2 regions of the Anabaena sp. 90 genome follow, and region 1 is predicted to be linked to the other one. Evidence: predicted binding sites of a transcription regulator. Region 1 holds the regulator's gene; the other holds the start of a gene.
The links. The regulator HrcA, encoded in region 1, represses chaperone genes, less so after heat shock. The targets are predictions, from matches to a motif close to TTAGCACTCNNGANTCNNGAGTGCTAA.
Positions count from the first base shown of each region.

Region 2: the regulator HrcA is predicted to act here: its motif matches at 11,289-11,315, upstream of groES (co-chaperone GroES).

Region 1 covers NC_019427.1:1,803,214-1,819,220, forward strand. Annotated here, with positions in the region: gene hetF (cell division protein HetF) at 1,515-4,001, shown strand; gene ANA_RS08140 (P-II family nitrogen regulator) at 4,139-4,477, shown strand; partial or broken gene ANA_RS27480 (M23 family metallopeptidase) at 4,878-5,023, shown strand; tRNA gene ANA_RS08150 (tRNA-Arg) at 5,073-5,145, shown strand; gene ANA_RS24335 (MerR family transcriptional regulator) at 5,509-5,682, shown strand; gene ANA_RS08160 (ATP-binding protein) at 6,046-8,073, shown strand; gene ANA_RS08165 (hypothetical protein) at 8,290-8,514, shown strand; gene ANA_RS27485 (TniB family NTP-binding protein) at 8,599-8,835, opposite strand; gene ANA_RS28135 (hypothetical protein) at 8,875-9,003, opposite strand; partial or broken gene ANA_RS28465 (hypothetical protein) at 9,144-9,242, opposite strand; gene hrcA (heat-inducible transcriptional repressor HrcA) at 9,560-10,636, shown strand; gene ANA_RS08180 (hypothetical protein) at 10,650-11,318, shown strand; gene ANA_RS08185 (DUF1517 domain-containing protein) at 11,393-11,974, shown strand; gene ANA_RS08190 (hypothetical protein) at 12,022-12,888, shown strand; gene ctpB (carboxyl-terminal processing protease CtpB) at 13,040-14,374, opposite strand; partial or broken gene ANA_RS08200 (hypothetical protein) at 15,192-15,554, shown strand; gene ANA_RS08205 (four-carbon acid sugar kinase family protein) at 15,565-16,007, shown strand, end outside.
Region 2 covers NC_019439.1:12,108-28,114, forward strand. Annotated here, with positions in the region: gene ANA_RS18880 (DNA-directed RNA polymerase subunit beta'') at 1-352, shown strand, start outside; gene ANA_RS18885 (hypothetical protein) at 491-775, shown strand; gene ANA_RS18890 (NAD(P)/FAD-dependent oxidoreductase) at 824-1,981, opposite strand; gene psbQ (photosystem II protein PsbQ) at 2,181-2,633, opposite strand; gene ANA_RS18900 (hypothetical protein) at 2,772-3,194, shown strand; gene ANA_RS18905 (thiol-disulfide oxidoreductase DCC family protein) at 3,191-3,601, opposite strand; gene ANA_RS18910 (pirin family protein) at 3,923-4,639, shown strand; gene ureC (urease subunit alpha) at 4,749-6,455, opposite strand; gene ANA_RS18920 (urease subunit beta) at 6,507-6,812, opposite strand; gene ureA (urease subunit gamma) at 6,835-7,137, opposite strand; gene ANA_RS18930 (urease accessory protein UreD) at 7,177-8,016, opposite strand; gene ANA_RS18935 (ParA family protein) at 8,315-9,187, shown strand; gene ANA_RS18940 (Uma2 family endonuclease) at 9,236-9,526, shown strand; gene ANA_RS18945 (response regulator transcription factor) at 9,611-10,288, opposite strand; gene groES (co-chaperone GroES) at 11,334-11,645, shown strand; gene groL (chaperonin GroEL) at 11,753-13,387, shown strand; gene ANA_RS18960 (hypothetical protein) at 13,556-13,963, shown strand; gene ANA_RS18965 (MinD/ParA family ATP-binding protein) at 13,976-16,007, shown strand, end outside.

The sequences.
Region 1 (16,007 bases):
CGCGATTCAAGTACCCAGATGTTTTTGACACCTGGGAGAAAAGAAAAAACCCCCAGTGGAAGTTAGCCAGCTAGGGGAGTTTAGTTATCAGGGTGCATCTACTTGTTAATTGTTCTAGAGTTCTATGTAATGCTCCGGAAAAAATGGCTGGGTAGCAATAATTATTTTGTGCTAACCACGGACAAAAAAACCCTCAGTGGTGTTAGCCAGCTAAGGGAAGTTAGTTATCAGGGTGCATCTACTTGTTAATTGTTCTAGAGTTCTATGTAATGCTCCGGGAAAAATGGGTGGGTAGCAATAATTATTTTGTGCTAACCTACAGACAAAAAAACCCTCAGTGGTGTTAGCCAGCTAAGGGAAGTTAGTTATCAGGGTGCATCTACTTGTTAATTGTTCTAGAGTTCTATGTAATGCTCCGGAAAAAATGGGTGAGTGGCAATAATTATTTTGTGCTAACCTACAGACAAAAAAACCCTCAGTGGTGTTAGCCAGCTAAGGGAAGTTAGTTATCAGGGTGCATCTACTTGTTAATTGTTCATTGTTTTTAACTTATGCTCCGGAAAAAATTACCCAAAGATTGCAGCTTGTCACATACCGAAAAAAATCCTGTGGCTGGTAGTTGGGTAGGGGAGTTAGTTGTTAGGATTTTATCTACTTAATCTACTTAATAGTTTATCTATCAATGCTTATAAACGCTCTTGACAAACAAGAGCGTTTTTTATTTGCCAAATTGACAATCTCAGGGAGCCAAGCCGCTGAGATTCTTCAGAGATTTTCACTCGTAAAGGCTGTGCCAAACAGCCACTAGACACTCCGCTTAAAGCATTGTGCTTACTTTTTCACAAGAATGCGATTATCCTAGCGAAAAATATGGAGGCTGTCAAGATACACCAAAAACCACAGCGGTTAAAACCGTGGTCAGTGAGCAGTTCGACAAGCTCACTGTAACACTTGTCGAACTGCCCGTGTCGTTTCCCTCTCAGGTCTAAAGACACGCTCGTTTCCCACTTATCACCAGGTCTTATGAAAAAAGAAAACCCCCAGTGAGTTTTAGCCAAACTAGGGGAATTGAAGATCAAGGTGCATCTACCAATAAACAGTTCTCGACGGGGATCAATCAATCCGGATAAAGTGGTTGCAGCCAACAGACACAAAACCCTTGTGAAAAAGTAGATTAAGATCAATAGGAAGGCATCTTTGAAACTTTAGAATGGCAAAAAACATCTAGAGTATTGGCAGGATTAGCCACTTGTGGCATGATTCTCAAAAACAATACTGCTAATTGTTCTATATTTCCTAGTGTCGGGTGAACAAGATCATGTCTACCGATGCCAGAACAGTTAATGTTTAAGGCATATAATCACAATGGGTGGAGATTTAAATGTGGCTGATAAGTAGGTTGGCGTTGAAAATTGTCGTTATAGCACTAAGTAAGAGACAAGAGGCAAGAGGCAAGAGTAAAGAAGTTTTCAGCGATTTTACGTGCATTGTATAGGTTTTATGGAGCAGAAATTGTGACCCAGGAATTTCACATTTCCGCAACGCAGGTGGGGCAAAATGACTATCTGGTGCGAACGGAACAAGTTGCACCTGGGGTACCGGTGGCAGAAGAACTGGTGCATTGGCCTGTGGCTGAGTGGTTGGCGGCCGCAGGCGATTTGATGGATGATCCTTTGCAGTTAATGTTGCAGGGGAATATGGTAGCCAGAAACTCTGTTAACTTGGTGTCCTTGGGTCAGGAGTTATATAATGCGCTGTTTCAAGGAACACTCAGGGATAGTTGGATTACTGCCCAAGGTATAGCCCAAAATCACCAACAGGTGCTGCGGCTAAGATTGGGATTGAAGGATACGAGATTGGCGCGGTTACCGTGGGAAGTGATGCACGCAGGCGATCGCCCATTGGCTACGGGTCCTTATATCACCTTTGCCCGTTACCAAAGTGGCATCGCCCCAGGCTCACGGTTACTGACTCATAATCTGCCCACGTCGCCGGAAGTACGGGGGATAAGAGTGCTAATGGTGATTTCTTCACCTACCGATTTAGCGCGGCTAGATTTGCTCAAACAAGAAGCTATTAATCTCAAGGCAGAATTGCACCGCCCAGCATTAAGAGTGGCTGATGGTAATCATCATCTTCCAGAAATTGAATTGACCGTTCTTGACGGGCCGGGGAGGGAAGAACTCACCCAAGCTTTAGAACAGGGACATTACCATATTCTCCACTATTCTGGTCATAGCAACTTGGGGGGCAATGGTGGGCAAATTTATTTAGTGAGTAAAAAAACTGGCTTAACAGAAACTCTCAGCGGAGATGATTTAGCTGGGCTACTGGTTAATAATAATATTCAAATGGCAGTGTTTAACTCCTGTTTGGGGGCATATCGGGCTAGGTCAGAGACGGAGTCAGACTCAGCAGAACGGAATTTAACTGAAAGCTTGGTAAAACGGGGAATTAGAAGTATTTTGGCGATGTCAGAACGCATACCTGATGAGGTAGCACTGACGCTGACACAATTGTTTTACCGCAATTTGAGTCAGGGCTATGCTGTAGATTTATGTGTAAGTCGGGTTCGTCAAGGCTTAATTTCTGCCTATGGTTCTCAGCAGATGTACTGGGCTTTACCAATTTTGTATCTCCAGCGAGAATTTGATGGCTGTTTGACACCAGAAGTTATGGCTACGCCACGGGGGCTATCGGAGTTACTGAACCAATATCAGCCCATCAAGCAGCCAAATAGTTATAATTATGCTGATATGGGAACTAACCCAGAAATTCCTTTAGCTATTGATGATATTCTCAATCCTAATTTTGGAGAGGAGACGACGGAGGTAGACTGGCTAGGGGAGAATACTTGGGGTGATCTGGGCGATGAAATTGAGTATGATGATCCCACTTATAATGAGGATTTGGCAATAGTTTCTGATTTGTTTCGTCAGCTTGGCAATCCGGTTGCTAAAACAGAAGAACCAAGTATGAAGACGGAATTAATCGCGGAGAATCATCATTATTTGTCGGAAATGCAGGTTGCCCAACCGAAACAAAATTTAGATTGGGAAAATGTCCCAACTCAGATTACCCCAACTCCCTTGAATCTTGAGAAGCGTGAGGTAAATCCTCAGTTATCACCGTCACCTGTCCCTCCAAAGGGTAATCGTTTTCACCGAACAAAATCACCATTGTTAGTGTATGGTTTGGTGGGAGCAAGTGCAATTACTGTCATTGTTGGTATTGGTTGGTGGTGGCATCAACGACAAGTGCGGAAGTCTGCTGATGTGCCGCCGATTCCTGGACAAAATCTCACAAGTAATCAGTATCCACGGATTAATTTAGCTAATTCAGCTACGGGAATTGTCACGGCAACGGCGACGGCTCAGTTGAGTCAAGGTCATTTAACGGCTGGGTTAGATGCTGTTAATGAATTACTGAATCGTGGTGCTTTGACGGCTGCGGAAACAGCTTTAAATTTGATTCCTACTCAGGATGCTGAAAATCCAGCTGTGAATTTTTTCCGGGGGCGTTTAGCTTGGCAGTCAGTCCAAACTAAAAATAATAAATATAGTATTGATGATGCTCGTCGTTATTGGGCTAGGGCTGTAGAAAAGCAGCCAGATTCTCTTTTGTATAATAATTCTTTAGGATGTGCCTATTATGCGGAGAATAATCTCAATTATGCTAATGATGCTTGGTTCAAATCCCTGAGTTTGGCATTAAAGCCCCAACGGAATAAAAGTTCTGATCCAATGAAATATCCCCAAATAGCTGGAGAACCGGAGGCTTTGACGGCTTATGCTGGATTGGCTTTGGGTTTATATAAATCTGCTAACAGTCAACCCGCTGATAAACGCCAGCAATATTTACGGGAAGCGATTAAACTTCGGCAAATGGTGATTCAAAATGCGCCCGCAGACTTTACCATTGAGAGGTTATCACAAAATTGGCTGTGGACAGAACAGGCGATCGCTGATTGGAGAGCGCTTTTGCAAGAAAATAGTCCATAATTGTGGACAATGATCAAAAAACCTTGTAATCCCATACATCAGGCTAAAATTAAATAACTATGACTATATTTACAGCCTGAGACAACGAATCTGCTTAGATATATAAACGACGTTATTAGAAGTCAGGAATCAAAAAAATGAAAAAAGTAGAAGCCATTATCCGTCCATTTAAACTAGATGAAGTGAAAATTGCCCTAGTTAATGCGGGTATTGTTGGGATGACAGTTTCTGAAGTTCGGGGTTTTGGACGGCAAAAAGGGCAAACCGAACGCTATCGGGGTTCGGAATACACGGTAGAGTTTCTCCAAAAACTGAAAGTGGAAATCGTTGTTGAAGATGCCCAAGTTGATATGGTTGTAGATAAGATTATCTCCGCAGCCCGGACTGGTGAAATCGGTGATGGTAAAATTTTCATCTCCTCTGTTGAACAAATTGTCCGCATTCGGACAGGAGAAAAAAATACGGAAGCCGTATAAGTATTAAGTATTGGGTGTTGAATATCCAGAAAATTGGCGTTGCTGAGTCTGTAAATGTGAAAACAGAAAATCAGCAGCGCCTTTTATACACCCTCTAAGGGTCTTCCAATTAAATTTTGCCAAAGTTGACATACTCACCGACCTGAAGGTGCGGTAATTCTTGACACTTCGCCAGAACCCGCCACAAGTGGTCTTATCGTCCCTCCATGTCCGTTTAAAGTCTCCCAATGCCCTATGGCGACTATGACCAAATTTTAACATAAAGCCGTCCTGGAAGGACGGGACACAAGCCCCGTCCTTTCGGTCAGGCATAATACTGTTTATGTCTGCACTTTTTGGGCTAAATGTAACTAGTTGAAAAGGGTATTAAGGGTATTTTTGCAAAAAATTAGATTGTGGTAGCGAATTATATATCAGTGAAGGACAAACTGTACAAAAAGGACAAGCGATCGCTGCCGTCGGTTCTACAGGCTTCTCCACGGGTCTCATCTCCATTTTAAAGTCCGCCGCGATGGTACACCTGTTGACCCAGCAAATTACTTATAATTAAATGCTGTTTAAATTCAAAAAGTATGTTATACTATCAAATGTATAAGGGCGCGTGGCTCAGTGGATAGAGCAACAGGTTCCGGTCCTGTAGGTCGGGGGTTCGAATCCCTCCGCGCTCATTTTTTATGATGTCACTTGTCAGATTATTTGACCGGGTCGACAAGTTGGTGTCCGTCTTACCAAATTATTGTCCGCGTTGACAATTTATTTGTCAGGCATCAATAATTTCTTTGCCACACTTCTTATAGTATGGCAAAACTTTTTATTGTGTCTAAAAAAATATTTGGTTATTTTTAACTGGCATTCCGCACTTCAAAATGTCACATACTTATGCTTCAAAAAATCGCTATCTTTTCTCTACCATTAACTGCCATAGCTGTTGACGGGTAGTTTCACTGGCTACTAAACGACACTGAATAGTGATTTGGCTCATACTTAATAAACATATTTGTATTGTGTTGGTTTTCTGTAAAATATTTTTTATGCAAGAAACTTTTTTCACAAGTAAGGAAGCGGCTCAAATTACAGGTTGTACTCTTCGCCAGATCCAGTATTGGCGAGAGAAGGGGATTGTTGTGCCTGTAATTAGTGATACGGAAGACGCAGTGGGAAAGAGCGATTCCTACGGAGCGCTTCGCGGGAGCATCCCTGGATGAAGGTAAAGTTGTGATTGCGGTGTGATTAGATGTTATTTATCAAGATTTAGCAAGTAAGTTGATACATTAGGATTTATATACTCAAAATCTTAATGTATGACTAGTATTAAATGAGTCATTAACGTAACGTATATTGAACGTGCTATAAAAGAGGGACACGCTGGAATTATATGTGAAGTAAAGTATGTAGTGTTTTCGTGTGTTACTTGGGTCATCAGCTTCTGTGATAGCTAAGTTTGGTTTGTTAATTAAAGTTTCAGGATAATACTTTAATAGCAGTTCTATCATAAAGTAGTATTTCTATTTATATGTATGATAAGATGTTGTTGTTGTTTATTCGGATTGAAAAATACTGTTTAAATTATGGATATCAGTTTAGAAGGAAGAGTCAATAACATTCCTTTACCAGAAAGCAAATCTTTGTTTCCTTTGTTTGAAGCAGTTATTAATTCTATTCATGCTATTGAAGATAGAAAAATTAGCAATGGATTTATTGACATTACTCTTATACGAGAAGATTATCAATCAGGGCTTATTGATCATGGAAATTTTGCTAAGGTAGTAGGATTGTCTGTTATTGATAATGGCATAGGATTTAATTCTGATAATTTTCAATCTTTTTCTACTTCTGACAGTTTATACAAGAAATCAAGAGGCTCAAAGGGTATTGGTAGATTTCTTTGGCTTAAAGCTTTTGCAGACATTCATATTGAAAGCATTTTTTCCAAAAATGGCTTTTATAAACGAAACTTAGAATTTAATTTTCAACATAACGGTGTTAAACAAATTTCCTGTATTTCTTTATCTGATGAAGATTGTCAAAATTTTACGAAGATTGATTTTTTAAATTTTTTACCTCCTTATAGAGATAATTTTCCACAAAAAGTTGAAACTATCGGAAGAAGGATTTTAGAGCATTGCATATCTTATTTTGTTTTAGGTAAAGCTCCTAGAATTAATGTAATTGATGGAAATAATAATTTTGATATAAATGATTATTTTTGCAAGTATTTAGAAGCTTTTTCTAATAGTTATTCTATCAATATTAAAAATAATGAATTTACTGTAACAGGAATTAAATATTATAATTCTTCCGATTTAAAACATACTCTTTATTATTGTGCTAATCATCGCACTGTAATTTCACACCAATTACACAAATTGATTCCAAATTTATTAGAAAATAGTAAGATAGAAGATTATCAAAATGGTAAAAAATTTGTTTATTTAGCTTTTGTTTCTAGTAAATTTTTTGATGAAAATGTAAATCAAGAAAGATTGGGATTTAATAACATTATTGAGGTTCACGAAGGTTTATCAGAACAATTAGGTTTAATTTCTTATCAAGAAATTCGTGAAAAATTAGTGACTTTGTTGTCTCAAGAGTTATCACCTTATTTAGAGAAAATTCAGGAAAATAAACTTCAAGAAATTCAAAAATATATTGTGCATGAAGCTATTCAGTATCGTCCATTACTGAAATATGCTAAAGAGGACTTGGCTTCGATTAAACCAGGTTTATCATCTGAAAAATTAGATACTGAATTGTATAAGATTAAATCACGCCTTGAATTATCTTTAAAACAACAATCTGAAGAAATACTAAGTGAGCCTATAGAAAATTTTGATAAATTTCCAATATATCGTCAAGAGTATTCTAAATTTTTAGAAAAACATAATGATTTTGGCGTTAATAAACTTGCGGAATATGTTGTTCATAGAAAAATTATAATTGAATTATTCACTAGGCATCTTGCGCGTAATGATGAAAATAGATATCCTTTGGAAAGTGAAATTCATGAAATTATATTTCCTATGAGAGCTACCTCAGATGATATAAATTCTTTTCAAAAACAAAATCTTTGGATTATAGATGAAAGATTATCTTATCATTATCATTTGTCATCTGATATTCCTTTAAATAAATTACCAGATCCTCTTAGGGTAGATAGCTCAAGCAGACCAGATATTATTATTTTTAATAATCCCATTCTTCTTGTTGATACTCAAAATACTCCTTATTCTTCTATAACAATAGTAGAATTTAAAAGACCTATGAGAAAAGATTATGATAAAGAAGATGAAAATCCTATATCTCAAGTCTCTTCTTATATTGCTAAAATAAGGGCTAATAATTTAGAAGATAGAAATGGCAGATTAATTCATGTGACTCCAACAACACCTTTTTATGTCTATGTTATTTGCGATTTAACAAGTAATGTCAGAAATATTTTAGAAAATACTTTTGGTTATATTATAACTCCTGATCAAAATGGATATTTTAACTTTAATAAAAATACAAATGCTTACATTGAAGTTTTATCATTTGATAAAGTTATCAAAGATGCAAAATTGCGTAATAAGATTTTATTTGATAAACTTGGCATTTAATATTTATGATTCTACCGCTACCCTTGTGATTAAATATCACTTTTAGATGTCCAAAACCATTGCTATATATGGGTTTTATCTAAATTAAGAGCGATAACGAATTGCTCCGTAGGAATCCCTATTTTTGAGAATATTAAAGCCTCAAACCTAATCAGGATAAGGATTTACGCCATATTTTTCCGGAAAAATCATAAAGGGAGAGCTAGAACGATAATTGTGATGGTAAATTTATCTAAACCACATGAAATGCAGGTTGTTGATTACTACCTATGGGCTTTACAAAGATTATATGAACGTCACGAAGATAAGTATTTTATGCCACTTGCTCAAAAATACAGGGTGATTATGGATTTAGATGATCGGCGAAATAAGAACTATGGAGAGTGGTATACCGATTCCAATCCGCTATTACTAGATAAACTAAAATGGTTTGTGGGCTAGGTCTAAGTAGACAAGCTACCCAAACACACGGCATGAAGCCGACGTTCGCCCACACCTATATTATATCATTTATAATTGGAAATTTCAAATATTTGGCTTGAGCATTTCCACCCCACAACCTTTGAGAACCCGCAGTGTTCTATCTCTAATCTCTGCTACCGTTCCCTTAGTCATTTGATACTTCAAATGCTCAATAATTGCGGCAAATAACTCCTTAGCACTACATTCTTGCGGTATTTGGATATAAGCAACAGGCACAGTTGGCGGTTTTCCTGCTTCTTGTTTAGGTTTATGCCTGAGTCTGTAGGCATCACAACCCATAGTTTTACCCGTTCTTGACTCTCCTAGCACCCTACCAGACTACCGTGATTGTCGCTTACCATCTAACCAATCATGGAGCATTTTCACCTGTTCCAATAGAATAAAACTTTTCCGATTCAATCGGTGAATTTCTGCTTGTAATTTCTCATCATTCGGGAAGAATATCACCTAATTCTTGAGCAACACTTTGGGCTTGTTGTGAAGTCATGATTTACCACCCGTAATCTTCGCGCATTTGTTCATCATCAAAAACCGAGAGAAAAACCAATGCAGATTCAATATAGTGAATATGTACTATCGCCGCTGGAGAATAGCAGCAAAAGCATGGTTCGCACCACCTTAACCAACCCTCGAAAAGCTTGATCAAGAGGATTTTTCCGACTATAGCTACCCAACTTACGCAGTAGCATCTAATATTCTGTAGCTAAAATTACAGTTTATTTGAGGATGTCATGAGATGATCCAGAAAAACATAGAGATTTATGTAAGTTAGACACTGAAACAACCTAGTTTCGGTGACAGAAATATAAATTACGACTAAGGAAAAAGCTACAACCTTTGATATTGCTTGCAAATTTTTAATTTACATAAAGCGGACAATATTAAGTATATAATTTGCTATCTTGCATTAATTAATAATTAATACTTTTTTGGGGTTTGGTGGTAAAAACCACGCATTTTTTCAGATTTTGATTAAGGTTTGCCTTCAGTAAAAATATCACCTATGCAAGTCCATCTAACTAATCGGCAACAAAATATACTTTGGGCGACTATACGTCATTACATTGCGACAGCAGAGCCTGTTGGCTCTAAAGCTTTAATTGAAGGATTTGATTTAGGTATTAGCTCGGCTACTATTCGCAATGTGATGGGTGTTTTAGAAAAATCAGGGTTACTTTATCAACCACATACTTCTGCGGGAAGAATTCCTTCTGATTCTGGTTATCGGATTTATGTTGACCAACTAATTAAACCATCAGAAACTTTAGCTAAAGAGGTAGAAACGGCATTACAAAGACATTTGCATTGGGAAGATTGGAGTTTAGAGGCTCTATTACAAGGTGCAGCCCAAATTTTAGCAACATTAAGCGGCTGTATTACTTTAATTACTATGCCACAAACCACGACAGCAAAGTTACGACATTTGCAACTAGTGCAAATTGAATCCGGGAAGATTATGTTGATTGTGGTGACAGATAGTTATGAAACCCATTCTAAGGTGATGGATTTATTTTCAATATCATCAGTAACTAAACCTGAACCGGAGGTAATTGATCATCAATTGCAGATAGTTTCTAACTTTTTGAATAGTCATTTGCGAGGAAGGAGTTTATTAGAATTAGGCTATCTTGACTGGAGTGAATTAGATCAAGAATTTCGAGTTTATGGCGAATTTTTGAAAAGTTCTTTGGTAGAATTGACTCATCGCGCTCTTGCACCAACGACTACACAAATTATGGTGCGGGGGATTGGAGAAGTCTTACGACAACCTGAGTTTTCTCAAGTACAGCAGGTACAGACAATTATGCAATTGTTGGAAGAAGAACAAGACCAACTTTGGCATTTAATTTGTGAAAAAACAGAAATGGATGATACAAATAAGTCTAAAGTAACGGTGCGGATTGGGACAGAAAATCCTCTTGAACCTATTCGCACCTGTACTTTGATTTCTGCTATTTATCGTCGGGGTTCTGTGCCAGTGGGAAGTGTGGGAGTTTTAGGTCCAACTAGGTTAGACTATGAGAGTGCGATCGCTGTGGTCGCAGCAGCAGCAAATTATCTCTCGGAAGCTTTTAGTTAATTTCCATAAATTCATGATCAGAAAAATCACTTTTGGCTTACTATGGCTAGGATTTGTTTCCTATGCCTTTTTCTTTGCTCCTCCTGAACAACCGGATACTTTTGAGTTGATAAAAAATCTCTCTACAGGAAATTGGCAAGGGATTAATCCGCTGATTATATGTTTATTTAATATCATGGGAATTTGGCCTTTTATATATAGTGCAGTGGTATTTTTTGATGGTAGAGGTCAAAAAATACCTGCTTGGCCATTTGCTAGTGCTGCTTTTGCTATTGGGGCTTTTGGGCTTTTACCATATTTAGCTTTAAGAGAACCCAATCAAAAGTTTGTAGGGAAAAAAAAATTATTTCTCAAATTACTAGATTCTCGCATTTTTGGAATTTTATTAACTTTAGGTGCGGCGGTTTTATTTACCTATAGTTTACAGGGAGACTGGGATAATTTTCGACAACAGTGGGAAACCAGCCGATTTATTCACGTCATGAGTTTGGATTTTATCATCTTGAGTCTATTATTTCCCACGTTGTTAGGAGATGATATGACAAGACGAGGTTGGCAAAATAATCAGTTATTTTGGTTATTTGCGATCATTCCTGTGTTTGGAGCTTTGATGTATCTGTGTGTGCGTCCACCTATAGATATAGAAAATCAAAAAGGAGTTGAGACAACAATACTCCACTAACTCCTGACTACTAAAATTAAAAAGGTAAGTATCCAGTTGTGAACAACATCTACTGAAATTACAGGAGACAAAAAATGTTTAATCGCATGATGGGAAAAACTCGCTATATTGTCTGTCGTTTGTTCTTGCATTTAAACGGAGAAGAAGTAGCGCCAATCTTAGGTGTCCTCAACAGTAGTGCTAGAACAGCGATTAATGCTGACGGTGATCTGGATATTTTAGGAGAAGAATTGGTGCAACTGTGCCAAACTTTCCTACAATATGATGAATATTGGTTTGCTGCTGCTAATGAAGGTGATGTCTTTTGGAATCAAGGGGAAGCAGGAGATTATGTCAATGAACTATTCACAGACTCAGCCCAAAGATATGGGGCTAATCTTGATTTTAATTCCACTTCCTCAAATCAGCCCTTATCACTTCCTGTCACCCGTAACATCGTTGTCATGATTACAGTCGCTGCTGAAGGGGAAATTACCGAGTTAGAAACTGATTTAGCCAACATCCCAGCTTTGAAAGCAGCCTTTAAAGCCGTAATTAATCTACACTACAAACATAAACTCCGCGCTATCCAAGTGCATTTTTCTCCAGCCCAATTAGGTGATGAACTTTCCAGTGATCAATTATTGGAATATTATCCAGAATTGATCCCACTGTAAATGATTCGTTAGTCTGTAATTAGTACCCGAAAACAAACATGAACACAATGATTATCAGTATACTACGTAAACTTACAGTTGTTTGTTTAGCCTTAACTTTGTGCTTAACAACTGTCGCTTGCGGGGGAGGAAACCAAGCTAATTCTCCAACTAAGAATATTAGCCAAACTGCTACTCCCACCAAGTTAAATGATGGTCAGTATGAAGTACAACAGGGTACATACAATGATGCCAATGGTGAGTATACCTTGTTTTTACTCAATAACAATCCCCCCAGCTTTGCCACAGAAAAGCTGCAAATGGCACGATTGACTGATGATGAAATCAAAGCAGGTAAGAAAACTTACTTAAAAGTAGAAAATAGTCAGCCAGTCTTATACATGACCGAGGACTTCAAACTTGAGTACGTCCACAACGTCACCGAAACCAGAAACAATCCCCAAACCGGACAACCGGAAACTGTGATTGTGCGCCAACAAAGTAGCTTTTGGGCCCCTTTTGCAGGAGCTTTAGTTGGTAACGTCGCTGGTCAAGCTATTGGTAGTATGTTGTTTAGACCTCAATATTATGTTCCCCCCGTTTATCAGCCAGGTGGGATCATGAATGGTCATGGTGGCTATGGTTCTAGCTATGATTCGGCTGTTTCTAGTTACCGTTCTCGCTACAATGAACCACCCGCAGCAGTGAGAAATCGCACCACTTTCCGCACTACAGGAAACATCAGAAATTCGTCTTCAGGAACCGCCAACCGGACTACAACAACTGGACGAGCTTCTGGTTCTGGTTTTGGTGGTAGTACCCTTACACCTTCTGGTAATTCTAGCTCTACTCGCCGCAATTCTGGTAGTAGTTTTGGTAGTGGTGGCCGTTCTTCAAGTCGCCGTTCTTCCGGTTTTGGTAGTAGAAGAAGATAGGAAATTTATGTATTAACTCTTGATTCCTAGGTTGGGTTGTGGAACGTTTACTTTCGCCCAGCAATGGTACGTATCTCTGACGGGAGGCGTTAGCCATAACCCAACATGAGCGTTGGGTTGCGCTATCGCTTCACCCAACCTACACAAAATGCTAAAACTTCAAGTCTTGAGCATTGACACTAATAGACTGAGGATTTTGATTTGTCACTGATTGTGCTAATTTGCCATTAGAAAGAACAGCAATGGCACGGGTATATTGGGGATCGCTATTTGTACCAATTAAATTCGGATTAGAAGCTAATTGGCGTTCTTGAGTTTGGGTCAAGTCTAGCTTGATATCGGGGGCAATCCCTTTATGATTGATATCTGTACCATTGGGTGTATAGTAATGGGCAATAGTCACTGCTAAACCTGAACCGTCTCCTAGTTCATGGACTGACTGTACCAAAGCCTTACCGAAGGTTTGACTACCAACAACTACAGCCCGTTTATTATCCTTGAGTGCGCCGGTGAGGATTTCACTAGCACTGGCGGAATTACCATCAACTAAAATTGCTAAAGGTAGTTTGGTAATGGCTGTCCGATTAGCTTGTGTTTGAGCGCTCGATCCTTTGCGGTCTACGGTTTTGACGATATGACCGTCATCTAACCACATCCTGGCAATTTCTATACTCGCATTTAACAAACCACCAGGATTACCTCGCAAATCTAAAACGTAGGAATCAACTTTTTGGTCGTTCAACTTGCGAATGGCTACACGCATTTGATCAGCGGCATGAGAGCTAAACTCTTGTAATCTAATATACCCAACTTTCCGACCAGCTTCTTGTTTGAGGGTATATCGGACTGTGGGAACTTCTATTGTCACCCTGGTTAATTTAACTTTAAATTTGTTATTTGCTCTTTCTAAATCCAAACTAACAGAAGTACCTATCTGCCCACGAATCAACTTTGAGGCATCTTCCACGCTCATTTTCAGGGTAGATTTACCATCAATTGCGATAATCTCATCACCTGATTTGAGTCCGGCTTTCAGGGCTGGAGAATTTTCTATCGCTTCAATAACGGTCAGGCGTTTGGTTTTTTCGTTTAGTTGCATCCGAATCCCAATCCCGGATACTTCCCCAGATGTTTGACTAGTCAAGGATTCATATTGTTTGGGGTTCATAAACCGGGTGTAGGGATCACCTAGTTTCTGTAAAGCTTCGCGGATTGCTACATAAGCCTCGTCTTTAGAAGTATAGTCTTTACTTAATAGGCTTTGTCTGATTGCTTGCCAATCTTGTTGGTTAAATTTTTCATCAACATATTCACGATTCACCAACTGCCAAACTTGGTCAACTAAGGCTTTCGGACTGTCTTGTAAAGCCGCATGAACTGAGCGTGTCAAAGCTTGACCAAATACGGATATAGTAGCAGTTGTGGCGATCGCTCCACCAATCAGGGCAGCTTGGAGCGGTGAGTAACGTTTCACAGATTGGTTCATGTATATTAGCTGAAATAGTTGTGTTTTTGACAGTTTATCAATCAGAATTTTCTGATGTTTTCTAGTTTTTTTTATCCTAATAACCTTGATACTTCATCTATCTTTTGGTTTTTTGTTAATGATGAGTCAGATATTGTATTTGTTGGTTAACAAATACGGTTCGATTTTATCAGTTTTTTTACAGAACAACACGAGTATTTAACACTTAGGTGAGTGTCATTTGTAAATGCCCAATTATCTTCTTCACCATAGCACTTTCTTGGCTTAGTAGCTGAGATTTACATCAATAGATAGTTAAAGTTTTATTAAAAATTTATCTTAATTAATTCATTTTCAGGGCAAATTTAAGAAATTGTGGCAATTGTTACAAAAATTATTTTGGGGGTTAAAACTGCTCCTGATTATTTGGCTGGTTTTGGGGCGTTGGCATAGCCCGTCCTAGACATCGCTCTGGCGGAAAAAATCTGTCCCCACGCACTGACAATCCTACTAGTAGTCTGTCAAATTTATTTTGACGGGTTTTTGGTAGTGCGGTCAAGATGCCCGCGTGAGCGAGACGCTCACACTACAGTCCATCATTTTTATCTTGACAAACTACTAGACGAAGTTGAAAAATATCATCAAGTCGTTCAAGTTTTTGGTAGTGCGGGCAAGATGCCCGCGTGAGCGTCTCGCTCACACTACAGCCCATCATTTTTATCTTGACAATCCTACTAGACGAAGTTGAAAAATATCATCAAGTCGTTCAAGTTTTTGGTAGTGCGGGCAAGATGCCCGCGTGAGCGTCTCGCTCACACTACAGCCCATCATTTTTATCTTGACAATCCTACTAGACGAAGTTGAAAAATATCATCAAGTCGTTCAAGCTATAGATATTCATGATCAACTGACTAATTCTGGTAACTCCCAAAGTAGCATTAGCGACAGAGAACAGGTAATATCTGCACTATAACTGATTAGAGAAGATTTACTTCGCGCCTTAAAAAGTGAACGGATTTTGCGCGATAATAAAAAATTGCTTGCTAATAACCAAGATTTAGTGGTAAATAATTTAGCTAATCTGCAAACCTTACCAGTTAGTAGTCAAGCTAGTGAATATGCTCAACTTCTTAATCAATCATTACAGATTGCCTTAGATGTGCAAGCAGAACTTGTGAAAATTACAGAAAGTCTAGTTTAAATTTCCTAAAATGAATAACCAACCTAAAATAATTGTCCTTGATGATGATCCCACTGGTTCACAAACCGTCCATAGTTGTTTATTATTGATGCGTTGGGATGTAGAAACTTTACGTTTAGGATTAAAAGATGATGCTCCCATTTTCTTTATTTTAACTAATACTCGTTCTCTGACTCCAGAAGCAGCCGCATTTGTAACTAGAGAAGTTTGTCATAACCTCAAACTTGCCTTAGCAGCCGAAAAAATAGAGGATTTTCTCGTAGTTAGTCGTTCTGACTCCACCTTACGCGGACATTATCCTATAGAAACTGATGTTATTGCTGAAGAACTCGGTCCATTTGATGCTCATTTTCTTGTGCCGGCATTTTTTGAAGGGGGAAGAATTACCCGCGATAGTATTCACTATCTAATTATTGATGGTGTTCCCACTCCCGTACATGAAACAGAATTTGC
Region 2 (16,007 bases), on a different replicon from region 1:
ACTCAAGGAAAACGTGATCATTGGGCGCTTGATTCCCGCTGGGACTGGGTACAACACCTATGAGGAAGCGGGAGTGATTGATGATTACGTGATAGAGCCAGGTAGTGGGGTGCTGGATGAGGTTGATGACCCATTGGATATGGTGTTAGATGACCGGACAGCGAAACTCTATAATTTGGATGCACCGGGAATGGGAGATGGTGCTTTTGGTAGCAAGATAGGAGAAAGGCTGATTTTAGATGATGATGATGATTTAATTGCTGATGAAATTAGCGATATCGTTGTTGAAGATGATGAAGATTTTGAGGAAGATGATGATGAGGAAGATGATGATGACTTTGATGATGAATAAAATCTAGTACCGCACAGCGGAATTAAAAATTAACAATTAAAAATTAAAAAAGCAGATTACACAAGCTTTTTGTGGAATTTTTAATTGTTGGTTGATTTGCGCCGCAGTGTACTAGTCATCAGGTAATGGTTCAGGAGTATGGCTAACGCCACGCTTCGCTATCAGAAGGAAGGAGTCAGGAGTTCAGGAGTCAGGAGTTCAGGAGGAAGAAGAGGTAGGGGAGGTAGGGGAGGTACGGGAGGTACGGGAGGTACGGGAGGTAGGGAAGAAGGAAGAAGGAAGAAGGAAGAAGGAAGAAGGAAGAAGGAAGAAGGAAGAAGGAAGAAGGAAGAAGGAAGAAGGAAGAAGGAAGAAGGAAGAAATTTCTCCCCTACTCCCCCTACTCACCCTACTCCCCCTACGGTAATGGGTAATGGGTACTGATGAATTGGCAGATCCCCGACTTCTTAAAGAAGTCGGGGATCTTAATTATTATTGGGGTACAATCATTTCCCGAATCGCTGTGGCTGTGGCTGGTGCGAGTAAAACACCATTGCGATAGTGTCCCGTAGCCAGAAGAATGTTCGTAAAACCCGGTAACTTATCAATTACTGGCGCTGGTCTGCCTTCGGGACGAGGGCGCAATCCTGACCAAGTGCGGAGAACCTTAGCTGCGGCTAAATCTGGGATAAATGCGATCGCTTGTTGTCTGACAGAATCCAATAATTCTTGACTTGGAGATATTTGATCTTCATCATCAGGAAATTCTACCGTTGCTCCTATCCAATAATCACCATTTCCCATTGGTACAATATGCACATCATTACCAGTAATCACCGGTTGAAAATCAGGATTTCCTAAAGTCCGTCCTAAACTTAAATATAAAGCTTGTCCCAGCACCGGACGGATATTCACCATTTGATCTAATTGTGCAGTTAAGTCCGTTGAACCTAAACCCGCAGACATGATAAACCAATCAGCGGTAACTTCGCCCTCTGTAGTTTCAATAAAATTACATTTATGTGGTTCTCCCAATCCTTTTTTGATGTGTAAAGGAGTTGGGGGTGGTGGAGGTGGGGTTTCTGTTCCCGTCACAGATACACCAAATTTGAACTTTACCCCATTGCGTTGGGCTGCATCTACTAAGGCTAAAGTTAAAGCTGTAGCATTTAGTTGTAAGTCTTGGGGAGAATAGACAGCACCAATAATTTGCGGATCACTAACTTGGGGACAATATTTTTGCAGTTGTTCTTGATCCCAAACTTGCAATTCCCAACCTTGAGATTGGCGAATTTCTCGCAGTTGTTCCCATTCTGAAAGCACCTCAACCCCACTTTCTAAGGGGTGTTCTAAATTTTCTGACAACAGCATCACGATTCCTTGACGGTTACAAGGGATTTTTCGCCCTGTAATCCCTTCTAATTCAGGAATCAAAGTTTCATAGCGTTGGATGCTATTTTGTCGCATTCGCCAAGCAATACCCTTGGTTTTACTACTGATTATGCCCATTAAAACACCGAGGGCAGCGCTGGTAGAACCTTGTGCAGGTTGTTTTTGCTCGAAAACGGTGATGTTTAAACCTTTAACTTGGCTGAGTTCATAGGCGATCGCCGCCCCAACCACACCACAGCCGATAATTACTATATTCATGGTTTTTGCTAGGAGTCAGGGGTGAAGAATCAAAAGTCTTCCTTTCCACCCTATCACTCCATCACCCTAGTATTTTGTAATTCAAGACTCGAATTGAAGCAAGGGACAGGGAGCAGGGAGCAGGGAGCAGGGAGCAGGGAGCAGGGAGCAGGGGGAATATTGCCTCTTGCCTCTTGCCTCTTGCCTCTTGCCTTTTCCTTTAGCTACTCTTTTCAGGAACTAGTTCTAAGAATTTGTCAATATCTGCAAAAGCTTCTTTGTATTTACTCGCAGCTAGGCTAGTATTGCTCGCAGTAGCAGCTTGATCAATTCTTACTAAGTCATTCAACAAATCTTTGCTGATTTGTCGAGCTTTGGCTTGGTTTTGTTTGGCTAGATTAGGAATGATATAAGTCATATTTAACCTAGCTTCTGTCATTGGTCCGTGGATAAAATTACCCACTTTCACCCATTCACCCTTAGAAATGAGGTTTTTCAGTTCTGAAGAGCGATCGCGCACCATCTGAATTCCGGGAACATATTCCTGAATTTTGGCAACTTCCGCTGCTGTATAAGATGGTGGTACAGTAGCAACAGTAGGACTACCACAACTAATCAAAAATGTGGCCAATAATCCAAAAATCAGTGAAAAAATAGAACGTTGACGCACCATAGATGAAAATTAATTTTTTATTTGTTTACAGATTAACAGTGTTATTTTAGATCGCTATGTAATGAACCGTTACAATTAACTTAGGTTTTTCTGTCTTGATCTTCCCCACAGACCAAGCGAATAGAGGAGTATTATTGAGTGAACGCAGCCGAACAAGCCACAAACCTAGAATTTGCCAGCAAAATTGCTACAGTAGTAAATTTATTTAAATATGAATTTCCTGATGTCAAATCCGATCTTAAACCCTGGCACAATGACCCAGAAACCAGAGAATTAGTAGATCCAGATTCCATAGACATTGGTTTTCACTTTCCTGGTATCAGCAAATCTTGGCGCTGTCGCAGTATTTTAATTCAAATCCGATTTTATCAAGATCCCATCACTCATCACCGTCGCGCCATTGGTGTCGAAGCTGCTGGATTTGACCACAGTGGGGAAGTTTGGCGACTTTCTACCGTTGAAACTTGGAGTTTTGTTGGTGATTCCACACCCTCGGCTGTTGTTGGGGAAAAGCTAAAACAGGTTTGTCGGCAAATTTTAGAGGTGTTTAATGGAAACTAAGGATTATTAATACAACTACCATCTACACAGTATGCTGATTGATAGGTTTGGGAACGCTTACCAAACAATGTATAACGATTATCCCGAATTTGTTCATAAAACCTATCTCCTGCCCATTTGATCCCCGGTAACGTCCGATACGCATCCACAAACAGGCTTCCTAGAGGTAATAGTCGCCCAATTTCTTCAGCCGCATTACTACCTTGCCAACGTCTTTCTGTAGCATTACCATCAATTAAAATCATCCCCTGTTGACAATCTGTCGAGGTAATCCCCCATTGAGATAATGTCTCCTCATCTTGCATAGAAACGTAGCGAAACAGTTTCCCTTGGTCTAAATTTTCCAACAACTGCACTAAAGTCACACAAAGATTGCAGTTGCCATCATAGATCACGTAGTAATTCATAAAATTATAAGGGAAATGCCGAAAACCCTTGAAGATGTAGCTCCTCGCTTGCGGGGAGGGGGTTGGGGTTCTTGTATCTTACTTTTTAGTGCATATTTGTGAATTTACCTGTATCTACTTTACTATATAAACAGTGAAAAAACTAATTCTGCTTTGGCAATTTTCCAGTACAACTAAGTAGGTTGGCGTTGAAAATTGTCGTTATAGCAAGGCAATAGGCAAGAGGCAAGAGTAAAGAAGTTTTCAGCGATTTTACGTTTCTTTACACAGTTTGGTTTTATTGTGTTCACCTACTTAACTATTAAATAGCAATGTGAAATCATGACTCAAAATACCATTAATTATGTAATTCATGATGGCAATTCCCGTGGACATAATCATATTGATTGGCTGAATAGTTATCATACATTTTCCTTTAGCGGTTTTTATGATCCCAACCGAATGGGATTTCGTTCTTTGCGAGTAATTAATGATGATCGCATTGCTGCTGGTGCAGGATTTCCGACTCATGGACATAAAGATATGGAAATTCTCACTTATGTTTTATCAGGTGCGGTTGAACATAAAGATAGTTTAGGTACAGGTTCGGTAATTCTTCCCGGTGAAGCACAAGTTATGAGTGCAGGAACTGGAATTATGCACAGCGAATTTAATCCTTCTCAAACTGAAGAATTACACCTACTACAAATCTGGATTTTACCAAATCAGCAAGGACTAAAACCTAGATATGAACAAAAAGCTTTTCCTAGGTCAGAGAAGCAGGGAAAACTGCGTTTAATTGCGGCAGAAGATGGACGAGATGGGGCTGTAACTATTCACCAAGATGTCTCTTTCTATGCGGGAATTTTAGCACAAGGTGATGTGGTAAATTATCATGTCCAAAACCATCGTTATGCTTGGTTGCAAATAGCTAAAGGTGAAGTAATTTTCAATAATCACGAATTGAAAGCTGGAGATGGAGTAGAAATTACAGGAGAAGAGAAATTAACAATTAGCAGTAATTCAAATGCAGAAATATTACTGTTTGATTTAGGTTAAGTATTCAGTTATAGCAATCGTTCATATCCAGATCCCCGACTTCTTTTATTTATTGTGTCCACAAATTATAAATTGATGTCAGAAGTCGGGGATCTTATCTTCATCTATTCTAAAAGAGAAAGTATCTTTGTGCCATTGGTAAAACGGTTGCTGGTTCACAAGTTAATAATTCACCATCTGCGCGAACTTCGTAGGTTTCTGGATCTACTTCAATATGAGGTAAAGCATCATTTAATTTCATATCTCGCTTAGTAATTTGACGAGTTCCTGAAACTGCGATCGCTAATTTCCCTAATTTTAATTGTTGAGGAATTTCTCTGGACAAAGCAGCTTGAGACACAAAAGTTAATGATGTTGCATTTCTAGCACCAGCAAAACTGCCAAACATCGGTCGCATATATACAGGTTGGGGTGTGGGAATACTAGCATTAGCATCACCCATCTGTGACCAAGCAATCATGCCGCCTTTAATGACAATTTCCGGTTTGACACCAAAAAAAGCAGGTTTCCACAAACACAAATCGGCTAATTTCCCCGCTTCTACTGATCCCACATATTCAGAAATACCATGGGTGATTGCCGGATTAATTGTATATTTAGCAACATAACGTTTAGCTCGTAAATTATCGGCATGACTATCACCAGCAAGGCTTCCCCGTTGCACCTTCATTTTATGTGCTGTCTGCCAAGTCCTAATTATTACTTCACCGACACGCCCCATTGCTTGGGAGTCAGAAGCAATCATACTAAACGCACCTAAATCGTGCAGAATATCTTCCGCAGCAATAGTTTCTCGACGGATACGGGATTCAGCAAAAGATACATCTTCAGGAATAGCTGCATCTAAATGATGACATACCATCAACATATCCAAATGTTCATCTAGAGTGTTGACGGTGTAAGGACGGGTAGGATTAGTGGAAGATGGTAAAACGTTACTTTGTCCGCAAACTTTAATAATGTCTGGTGCATGACCACCTCCAGCCCCTTCTGTGTGATAAGTGTGAATAGCACGATGTTTAAAAGCGGCAATTGTATCTTCCACAAAGCCGGCTTCGTTTAAAGTATCAGTATGAATTGCTACTTGCACATCATATTCATCAGCAACGGTCAAACAAGTATCAATTGTGGCTGGATTTGTTCCCCAATCTTCATGGAGTTTTAACCCCATTGCCCCGGCTTCGATTTGTTCTATCAGTCCTTGGGGTTGACTGGTGTTACCTTTGCCCAAAAATCCTAAATTGACAGGGAATGCGTCAGCAGCTTGCAACATTCGGTACATATTCCAGGGACCAGGGGTACAAGTTGTGGCATTTGTTCCCGTAGCTGGGCCTGTCCCACCACCAATCATGGTGGTAATACCGGAAGCAATAGCGACTTCAATTTGTTGGGGACAGATAAAATGGATGTGGGTATCTATTCCCCCCGCAGTGAGAATCATTCCTTCGCCGGCTAAAGCTTCTGTTCCCGGTCCAATAATAATATCTATATTGTCTTGAATATAGGGATTTCCGGCTTTACCAATTTTATAAATTTTGCCGTCTTTAATGCCAATATCTGCTTTGACAATTCCCCACCAATCGAGAATTAAAGCATTAGTAATAACTAAATCTACTGCACCATCATGATTAGAAATTGGGGATTGTCCCATCCCATCTCTAATGACTTTTCCCCCACCAAATTTCACTTCATCACCGTAGGTTGTAAAGTCTCTTTCTACTTCTATAAATAGTTCTGTATCGGCTAATCTAATTCTGTCTCCTACTGTTGGTCCGAAGGTATCGGCGTAGGCTTGGCGGTTCATTTTGTAGGGCATATTTTTATCCTTTTTTTATCACGCTTTAGAGGCAGAGAGACAGAGAGAATTTTAGAGGTCTCCGTCAATTTTGTTGTTGAAGCCGTAGATTTGGCGTGTCCCAACGAGAGGAACTAGAGTAACTTCTTTTTCGTCTCCTGGTTCAAATCTGACGGCTGTGCCGGCGGGAATATCTAATCTCATTCCTCGTGTTTTTTCTCTGTCGAAGTTTAAAGCGGTATTGACTTCGTAAAAGTGAAAGTGTGATCCTATTTGAATTGGTCTGTCTCCTGTATTTGCGACTATTATTTTAGTAGTTGGACGACCTGCATTCAATTCTATTTCACCATTGGGTGTGATGATTTCGCCTGGTATCATAATTTTTTCCCTTGCGTAAAATTTATCTAATAGGATTATGTACAGTTACCAACTTTGTACCATCAGGAAAAGTGGCTTCCACTTGAACATCATGAATCATTTCAGGAATCCCTTCCATAACATCATCACGAGTTAATAAAGTCGTACCATAACTCATTAAATCTGCTACAGTTTGACCATCTCTTGCACCTTCCAAAATCGCCGCAGAAATAAAGGCAACTGCTTCAGGATAATTTAATTTTAACCCTCTATTTTTACGTCTTTCTGCCACTAAAGCAGCGGTGAAAATTAATAATTTATCTTTCTCTTGGGGTGTAAGCTGCATTGTTCCCTCCTCTGCGTTCTCTGCGTCTCTGTGGTTCGTTTAAATTTGCCATACTCTAGGAATACAATTACCACGATTTAGACAAGATACTCGTAACATTTGCCAAATATTTGTAAACCAACTTCTGACTTGGGATGTAGAATTACCACGATATCGGCACAAAAATCCATGTTGTAAGCGAGTTACTCCAGCATCAGAGTTTTGAATAATTAAAGAACGTGCTTGATTGATGATTTCTGGAGATATGGGGAAACCAACGCCAACAAAACTACCAACAACGGGATTGTCTCTTAAACCATGAGGACTGTGAAACACTTCTTCGCTACCGGGAACGATTTGTCTATCAATCCATAGGGGTATACCATTTTGCCAGATTTCCGTGTGCGATCGCATCTCTCCCTGTACAAATTTTTCTCCCCTAGCACTGCGTCCAAACCGCGTAATTTCCCAAGCTAAATAACTCGCATCCGTAGCTAATTCTACTCGTAAATCTTGCCGATAAATCCCACCATTAAATAAAATCGTTTCTTGGGGCAAATATTCTAAACAAGCGTGACTATCAACTTGGATATTTACGGTTTGTCTTGCTGGTAAGCCATTACTACGATATATTTTACCAGCAGCGGCTGTAGTAATCAAGGCGTTTGTATCGGGTTGGAGGTGAATATGAGAGGATAGGCGATCGCCCCCCACAATGCCCCCAGCCGTATGTAAAATCACACTATGGCAAATTTCTTGTCCTTCCGGGTAAAAGGGGCGTTGTACCTTTAATGGGGCTTGATGGTGGTTATAAATTAACTGAGTGGAATCTTGGCGATTAGCATAGACTAAGTTAAGTAAGCCATGCCAACCTTGTATTGTTTGGGTGTTCTCAATCATTTATGGGGTAAAGTAAAAATTAATCACCTGATTTGTACGGTTTAACATATTGTGCTAAATAGATTTAAATAATTTTGGGATAAAAATTCAAGAATTACAGATTATTACTTTTCTGTCAACTCGTTATCTCCTTTGTAATGTTCAGTGGAATCCTAATTTTATGGCAGCAAGGAGAATTATTAGTTTTTTTGTGAAAATCACTTTTAATTTAATTTTGATCTTTTTTAGTTGTTAATTTTGTACCATTTTCGGTCAAAATAGAACAGCATTTCCATCAATACAGCATCTACTAAAAAATATGACAGCCAAAGTAATTAGCGTTTGTAACCTTAAGGGTGGAGTTGGCAAAACTACTCTTGTTATGGCCTTAGCAGAGTATTTAGCAGGGGATACAATGTATGGTCAGCGTGTTCTTGCTATTGACTTAGACCCCCAAAGTAACTTAACTACTGGCTTAATGTCTGAGGAAGTTTGGGAATGGCAATATAATAATCGAGGGTTGACATTGCCTTTTTTGTTTAAAAATGCTGAATATTTTTTAGCAAATGGTAATTATGATAAATTTATAGTCAAAGAAGAAGTTTCTAATGTCAGAAATAAAAACTCTTTTAATTGCCTACATCTAATTCCTAGCAGTCCAAGATTATTTGAAGTGCAAGAGTATTTACCAGAAAGTTCTGTTTCTATTTTGCGGCAAATTATCACTCCATTGCTAGCAGAGTATGACTACATTTTAATAGACTGTCCACCCAGTATTAATAATATTATCAAAAGCGCGTTTTATGCCAGTGATTTTTGTCTTACTCCCTGTGTCCCTAGCAGAATGTCAATTCATGGTTTAGAACTATTACTCAAACAGATTGAGAAGTTTAATCAAGATTATGAACATCACCTCAACCCGATAGGAACTTTAATTTCTCGTTATAACGGAACGGTTGCCCAAACACAGAATTTAAATTTTATTATTGTGAATCCTTTCTTTCCACCAACTTTCTCCAATAAAATCCCGGAAAGAGCAAAAGTTGCTGAAAGTTTAGATTTTAGTATGCAGCTAACATACAAACAAAAATACGGTGATACCCATGATGCAATGGTAAAATTAACTAAGGAATTTATGCAAAGACTAAATCAGAATTCTGTTAATCTCTTACAGATGGTTAGTTTACCATGACTAGCAGGTGTTAACCCTACATCTTATCTTATTTGTGAGGTTTTGAATATGTTTGCTTCTTCCCAAATTTACATCACCCCAGAAGAATATTTAGAATTAGAAGAAAATAGCCCCATTAAGTATGAATACATTGATGGATATATCATAGAAACTTTACAAGAATATATTTTAATTAATCCGAAAAAACCGAGAGTTGAATGTTTCCGCCGCAATGAAGATGGACTTTGGGTATTACAGTCTTATGTAGGAGAAGAAACTTCATTTCAATTACAAAGCATTAACTTTGCAGGAACAATGACGCAACTTTATGAAGATGTAGATTTTCCGTCTCCAGCGTAATTTTCCCAAATCCAAAATCAAAAATTTTGGACTTTAGACCTTAGATAAATCATCCAAAATCCAAAATCCAAAATCTAAAATTGTTTAAGCCATTTGATTTTCAATCGCCCACCGTGCTAATTCAGTCCGGTTGTGGAGATTGGTTTTGCCCAACATATTGGACACATGGCTTTCAACAGTCCGCTGGCTGACATTTAATTCTTCAGCGATTTCGCGGTTTGCTAAACCCCTAGCGACAAACTGGACTACTTTCAGTTCAGTGGGGGTTAACTGGACATCGAAAGGAACTTGGATACGAGAACTGCTGTCCCCACCCTTGGTTTGATGTTCTTTCCAACGTACAGTTTGCTTGAGTGAGGATTCTACTTGTGCTACGAGTTCTTCCGGTTCAAAGGGCTTGATCATATATACGTCAGCACCTTTATTTAACCCCTTAACTCGGTCTGCACTTTGACCTTTAGCTGAGAGGAAAAGAACGGGAATCCAACTAGTTCGTTCAGTCTTGCGGACTTCTTCGACAAAAGTGTATCCGTCCATTTCCGGCATAATCACATCACAGATGATCATATCTGGAACTTCGGTTTCTAGAAGATCCAGGGCTTCTCTGCCATTGGCGGACGTGATGACTTCGTAGCCCCGGAACTCTAAGTAATCCTTCACCAGCAAGATGAGGTTAGGGTCATCATCAATGAATAGAAGTCTTTTGTGGTCTTTCATGCTGGGTTCTTTCATAACAGTGGCACTTCTCGCGCTTCGATCCATTAAGGTATTGATATAGTTATCCCGTATGGTGGATGACTTAGGATGTTGTCTTTTTTCCCACTTAACTTACTTTAACTCCCCTAAGTCTTAAAAGTGTTAGTTACTTTCAACAGACTTGCAGGTGAATGGAAAAAGTCTAGTAAGGATACGTATAGCAGTAGTCTTTATAATGCGCTATTATAGATCCATTTGAAAGTTGCAGGCTGAAAACCCTGATTAAATTATCGTCCTTGTGAATCACAAGTCGGTATTTTTCAAGATGACCTTAGTTCAAAACTCACCTGCGCTTTCATTGGCATACTGCTGCTCTACTTATCCTTAGGATGTGAAGCCTCTATCAGAGGTTCAAAATCAGCCGGGAAGTTTTTTTTGGCAAAGCATGGGTTAAAAATACAGATTTTTTCACCATCCTCATGGCCAATTTACTGGTCTTGGATGACCTGCTCTCATGACTTCTGGATTTAATTGGCGATACCAGACCCCATCTAGGTAAACTACCATTATCGTTCTAGAACAACAAACACGCAAGTTTTTGGCTTGGGCTGTGAAGATGCCTATGGAATAACTGTGTGCTAACTGATGGGTTGATCGCTCCCCCAGTCCTTGTTAACAGCATTACCAAGTTCTAGACTAGCCGATTTGTAACAGAATTGAGCATTTATCTGTTTTGGGCAATAGGTAATTGGTAATGGGTAATTGGTAATTGGTAATGTCACCTGTTCCCTGTTACCTGTTCCCAGTTCCCTAGTAGTTTTAGGGATGAGATGCCTGTTCGTGGATCACGGTGCTGTTACTCATTGAGTAGATCCCTGATTACAGTTCTATAACAATTTCCCAAGTTTGCAAATAAAGTTGTCCATATCAAAATATTCATTACCTACGCAACAAACCCTGACAACTAAAATAATTGGATATTTGCACTTAAGTATTGCTACCCTAGCCCTAGTTCGGAAACCCGTACACCAGTCATGATTGCTATTATGTCCTATATAAAGCTAGATTAGCACTCATGAGTCGAGAGTGCTAATTTAGCAAAAAATTTTGTATGGCAGCCGTATCTTTAAGCGTTTCCACCGTTAAGCCCCTGGGCGATCGCGTTTTCATCAAAGTGAGCGCCCCCCAAGAAAAAACCGCAGGCGGTTTGTTTTTGCCCGATAATGCTCAGGAAAAACCCCAAGTTGGCGAAATAGCCGCTGTTGGACCTGGCAAGCGCAATGACGACGGGACTCGTCAAACAATGGACATTAATGTTGGCGATAAAGTGTTGTACTCCAAGTATGCTGGCACCGATATCAAGTTGGCTACAGAAGAATATGTATTGCTTTCTGAAAAAGACATTTTAGCAATCGTCAGCTAATTGGGCATGGGTGATGGGTAAGGATTTTTCCGAATTACCTGTTCACCACTCACCAATTTCTTTGAAAATCAGAAAAATTTAATTTACTACCGGGATTTAGACTTATTATGGCAAAGCGCATTATTTACAACGAAAACGCCCGTCGCGCTCTAGAGCGTGGTATTGATATTCTCGCTGAAGCTGTAGCTGTTACCCTTGGACCCAAAGGTCGTAACGTAGTTTTAGAAAAGAAATTTGGCGCACCACAAATCGTTAATGATGGTGTCACCATCGCTAAAGAAATTGAATTAGAAGACCACATCGAAAATACTGGTGTAGCTCTAATTCGTCAAGCTGCTTCCAAAACCAATGACGCTGCTGGTGATGGTACAACCACAGCTACCGTTTTGGCTCACGCCATTGTTAAAGAAGGCTTGCGGAACGTTGCTGCTGGTGCTAATGCGATTTTATTGAAGCGCGGTATTGACAAAGCATCTGCCTTTTTAGTCGAAAAAATTGCTGAACACGCTCGCCCTGTAGAAGATTCTAAAGCGATCGCACAAGTTGCGGCAATTTCTGCTGGTAACGACGAAGAAGTCGGGGCTATGATTGCTCAAGCTATGGACAAGGTGGGCAAAGAAGGCGTAATTTCCCTAGAAGAAGGGAAGTCTATGACCACCGAATTGGAAATTACCGAAGGGATGCGTTTTGATAAGGGTTATATTTCCCCTTATTTCGCTACCGATGCAGAACGGATGGAAACCGTTTTTGATGAGCCTTACATCTTGTTAACTGACAAGAAGATTGCTTTGGTACAAGATTTAGTTCCTGTCCTCGAACAAGTAGCTCGTTCCGGTCGTCCTTTGGTAATTATTGCTGAAGACATCGAAAAAGAAGCTTTGGCAACTTTGGTAGTTAACCGTTTACGCGGTGTCCTCAACGTGGCTGCTGTAAAAGCTCCTGGTTTTGGCGATCGCCGTAAGGCTATGCTAGAAGATATCGCTGTCTTAACTGGTGGTCAACTTGTCACCGAAGACGCTGGTTTGAAACTAGATACCACTAAGCTAGAAAGCTTAGGTAAAGCCCGCCGCATCACCATCACCAAAGACAGCACCACAATTGTGGCTGAAGGTAATGAAGTTGGTGTGAAGGCTCGTGTTGAGCAAATCCGTCGTCAGATGGAAGAAACCGAATCTTCCTACGACAAAGAAAAACTGCAAGAGCGTTTGGCTAAATTGTCCGGTGGTGTTGCTGTAGTTAAAGTTGGTGCAGCTACCGAAACCGAAATGAAGGACAAGAAACTCCGCTTGGAAGATGCTATCAACGCTACCAAGGCTGCTGTAGAAGAAGGTATTGTTCCCGGTGGTGGTACAACCTTGGCTCACCTCGCTCCTCAATTGGAAGCTTGGGCGCACAGCAACCTCAAAGATGAAGAGTTGACTGGTGCTTTAATCGTTGTTCGGGCTTTACCTGCTCCTCTGAAGAGAATTGCCGAAAACGCTGGTCAAAATGGCGCTGTAATTGCTGAAAGAGTGAAAGAAAAAGATTTCAACATTGGTTTCAATGCTTCTACCAACGAATTCGTTGATATGTTAGCTGCTGGTATTGTTGACCCTGCTAAAGTAACTCGTTCTGCTCTGCAAAACGCTGCTTCTATCGCTGGTATGGTGTTGACAACCGAATGTATCATTGTTGATAAGCCTGAAGCGAAAGACGGCGCTCCTGCTGCTGGCGCTGGTATGGGTGGAGATTACGATTACTAAAATCTTTTCGTAGTTTTCCTAGTTTGAATAATGGCCGCTTCCGTAAGGGGGCGGCTATTTTTTTGTTGTTAATGGTTAATTTTTAGCCAAAAAATCCTAATTTAATAATATACTGATCAAGCTTGAATTTTAAGTCTAACAAGTATGGAAGATTACCAGGCAGCTTTTATGGAGCGCCATACTGATACTGAAACACTGCATCCTGTAAGGAAAGTTGGGGCTATGCACTTTGGTGGTGTAACCATCGAATGTTTACTAAAAGCAATGATTTTTGCTACTTTACCAAATGGTGCGAGTCGAGAATGGAAAACAAGTTCTAATAATCCTGGACATACAATCAAAAATCCGGGACACAAATACGATGCGGCGTTGAGACGACATAATCGACTTCGATCTAGAATTGAAAGGTTTCCAGATGTTATGGAATGGCTCAACACAGTTGAGAACCCAATGAGCCAACATTTCATAGATTTACGCTATTCTGGACTTGAGCCTGATGATGAAAGTTATCAACTTTGGTTCGACGCATATCAGAACCTTATTCGTTGGTTACAGGAGCAAATCGCTACACTTTAAAGAGGTGATCAAATGCAGGAAAATTGGCAGGTTTTACTAAAACAGAAAATTACAAACCAGTATGTACAGAAGTCACAGGAATGGGTTGATGTAAATATTTCTACATCCGGTTTATTGAATTTGACTATTGTAAGCGATCGCTTTATAGGTTTATCTATTCCTCAACGTAAAGAACAAATTTCTAACTTACTTAAATCACAAGTTCCTCATTTATCTCCTGGTTTTCTCTCCCTATATACACTTCAAGAAGCTGAATCACTTAATCTTTCACCACCACAGATTTTTGATCCAGCATCAATACATACTTGGCAAGATTTAGCTATCCAAGCTGCAAACCCACAAAATCAACCAACAACACCTCAGCGCGAACTTAGTCTACCCAGAACAGTGACATTTTATTCCTTTAAAGGAGGAGTAGGACGCACTACAGCATTAACTCATGTTGCTTGGATTTTAGCAATGCGGGGACGTAAAGTTGTGGCTGTAGATTTAGATTTAGAAGCACCTGGTCTAAGTACGGCATTTAACCTACAACCACAACCAAAATATGGAATTGTTGACTATTTTTATGAACGTTCCTATTTACCAGAAGGAATAAAAGCGAGTATTTCCATTACTGAAATATTTGGTGAAGTGAAAATACAAAACGCTAAAGGAAGATTATTTGTTGTTCCTGCTGGTTGTCTTAGTCTTGATTATATTTCTAAGGTTGATGATCTTCATGCTAATACTGTTATTGATGGGAATCAAAATCTTTGGTCTGTGTTCAAGCGGGAAATTGACGAACAATTAAAACCTGATGTTATATTAGTTGATTCGAGAACGGGAATTAATCAATGGGGAGCTTTATCATTAATTCAAGCTGCTGATGAAGCAATTATTTTTCTTTTTCCTAATGAACAAAATAAACAAGGAATAGAATTACTATTGCGCTCACTAAACACCCTAAAAAATCTATCAATTAATTTTGTTTTTTCTCCTGTTCCTGATGTTAGCAAACTTGATAAGGTAAACGAAATTTATAAATCTTTTGTAGATCAAATAAAAATAGCCACAGAGGAAGAATCTGAAATAGATGATAATGATCAATTAGAAATACCAGAACCTTTAGTAATTCCCTATCTTCAACCCATTGCTTTAGCTGATAATTACCCTGTAAGAGCCTTACTAGATTACTATAATAAAATTGTCAATTTAATTGATGAAGAAACTGATGAAATTGACAGAACAAATATTTTAACTAATTCAGAAACACGCTGGAAAATTATCAAAAGCTTGCAATTTCCTGAAGTAAATGCTGCGGATACAGATCAAAAACAGGATTTCACCCTCCTATTCCAGCGTACCAATGATTTTGAGAAATTTTTAGATCATGCAACTTGTTTAATTAGAGGTAGAAAAGGAACAGGTAAAACTGCTCTATATTGGCTTTTTCTCAAATATAAAAGTGATGCTCAAAAACTAGCTCGTGGTAGATTAGATAATACTGTATTTTTGTCTGCACATGGTAGATATCAGGAAAGTCGTCCGACTCGTGGACAATTCCAATTTATTCATGAAAATTTACAGCAGCAGGGTGGCACATGGGAGGCTTTCTGGAGAGCTTATTTACTCCTTAGATGTCATCAGGAAAATTTATGTAATTTTCCTAAAAATAGGAAAGGTGAAAAATTTAGTGAACTGAAAAATATTATCAATAATTTACCTAAAGGAAAATGGCAATTTGAGTACAATCAAGTTTTGTTAGAATTATCTACTAACTCTATACTAAGTGAAATAGTCAATGATACCATTAACATTATCATTCATGAAGAAGCCAAAAATAAATCTCAGAAAATCTGGTTTCTTTATGATGATTTAGATGAAGATTTTCCTGAAGCAGGAGAAGTAAGACAATCAGCATTATCGGGATTATTTCAATTAGTTCAATCTTGTGATGCAAATCGCCTAACAGAAATTAGATTTAAGATTTTCTTGAGAGAAGATATATGGAATCGTTTAATTTTTGACAATAAAAGTCATTTTACTGGACGCGATATTATTT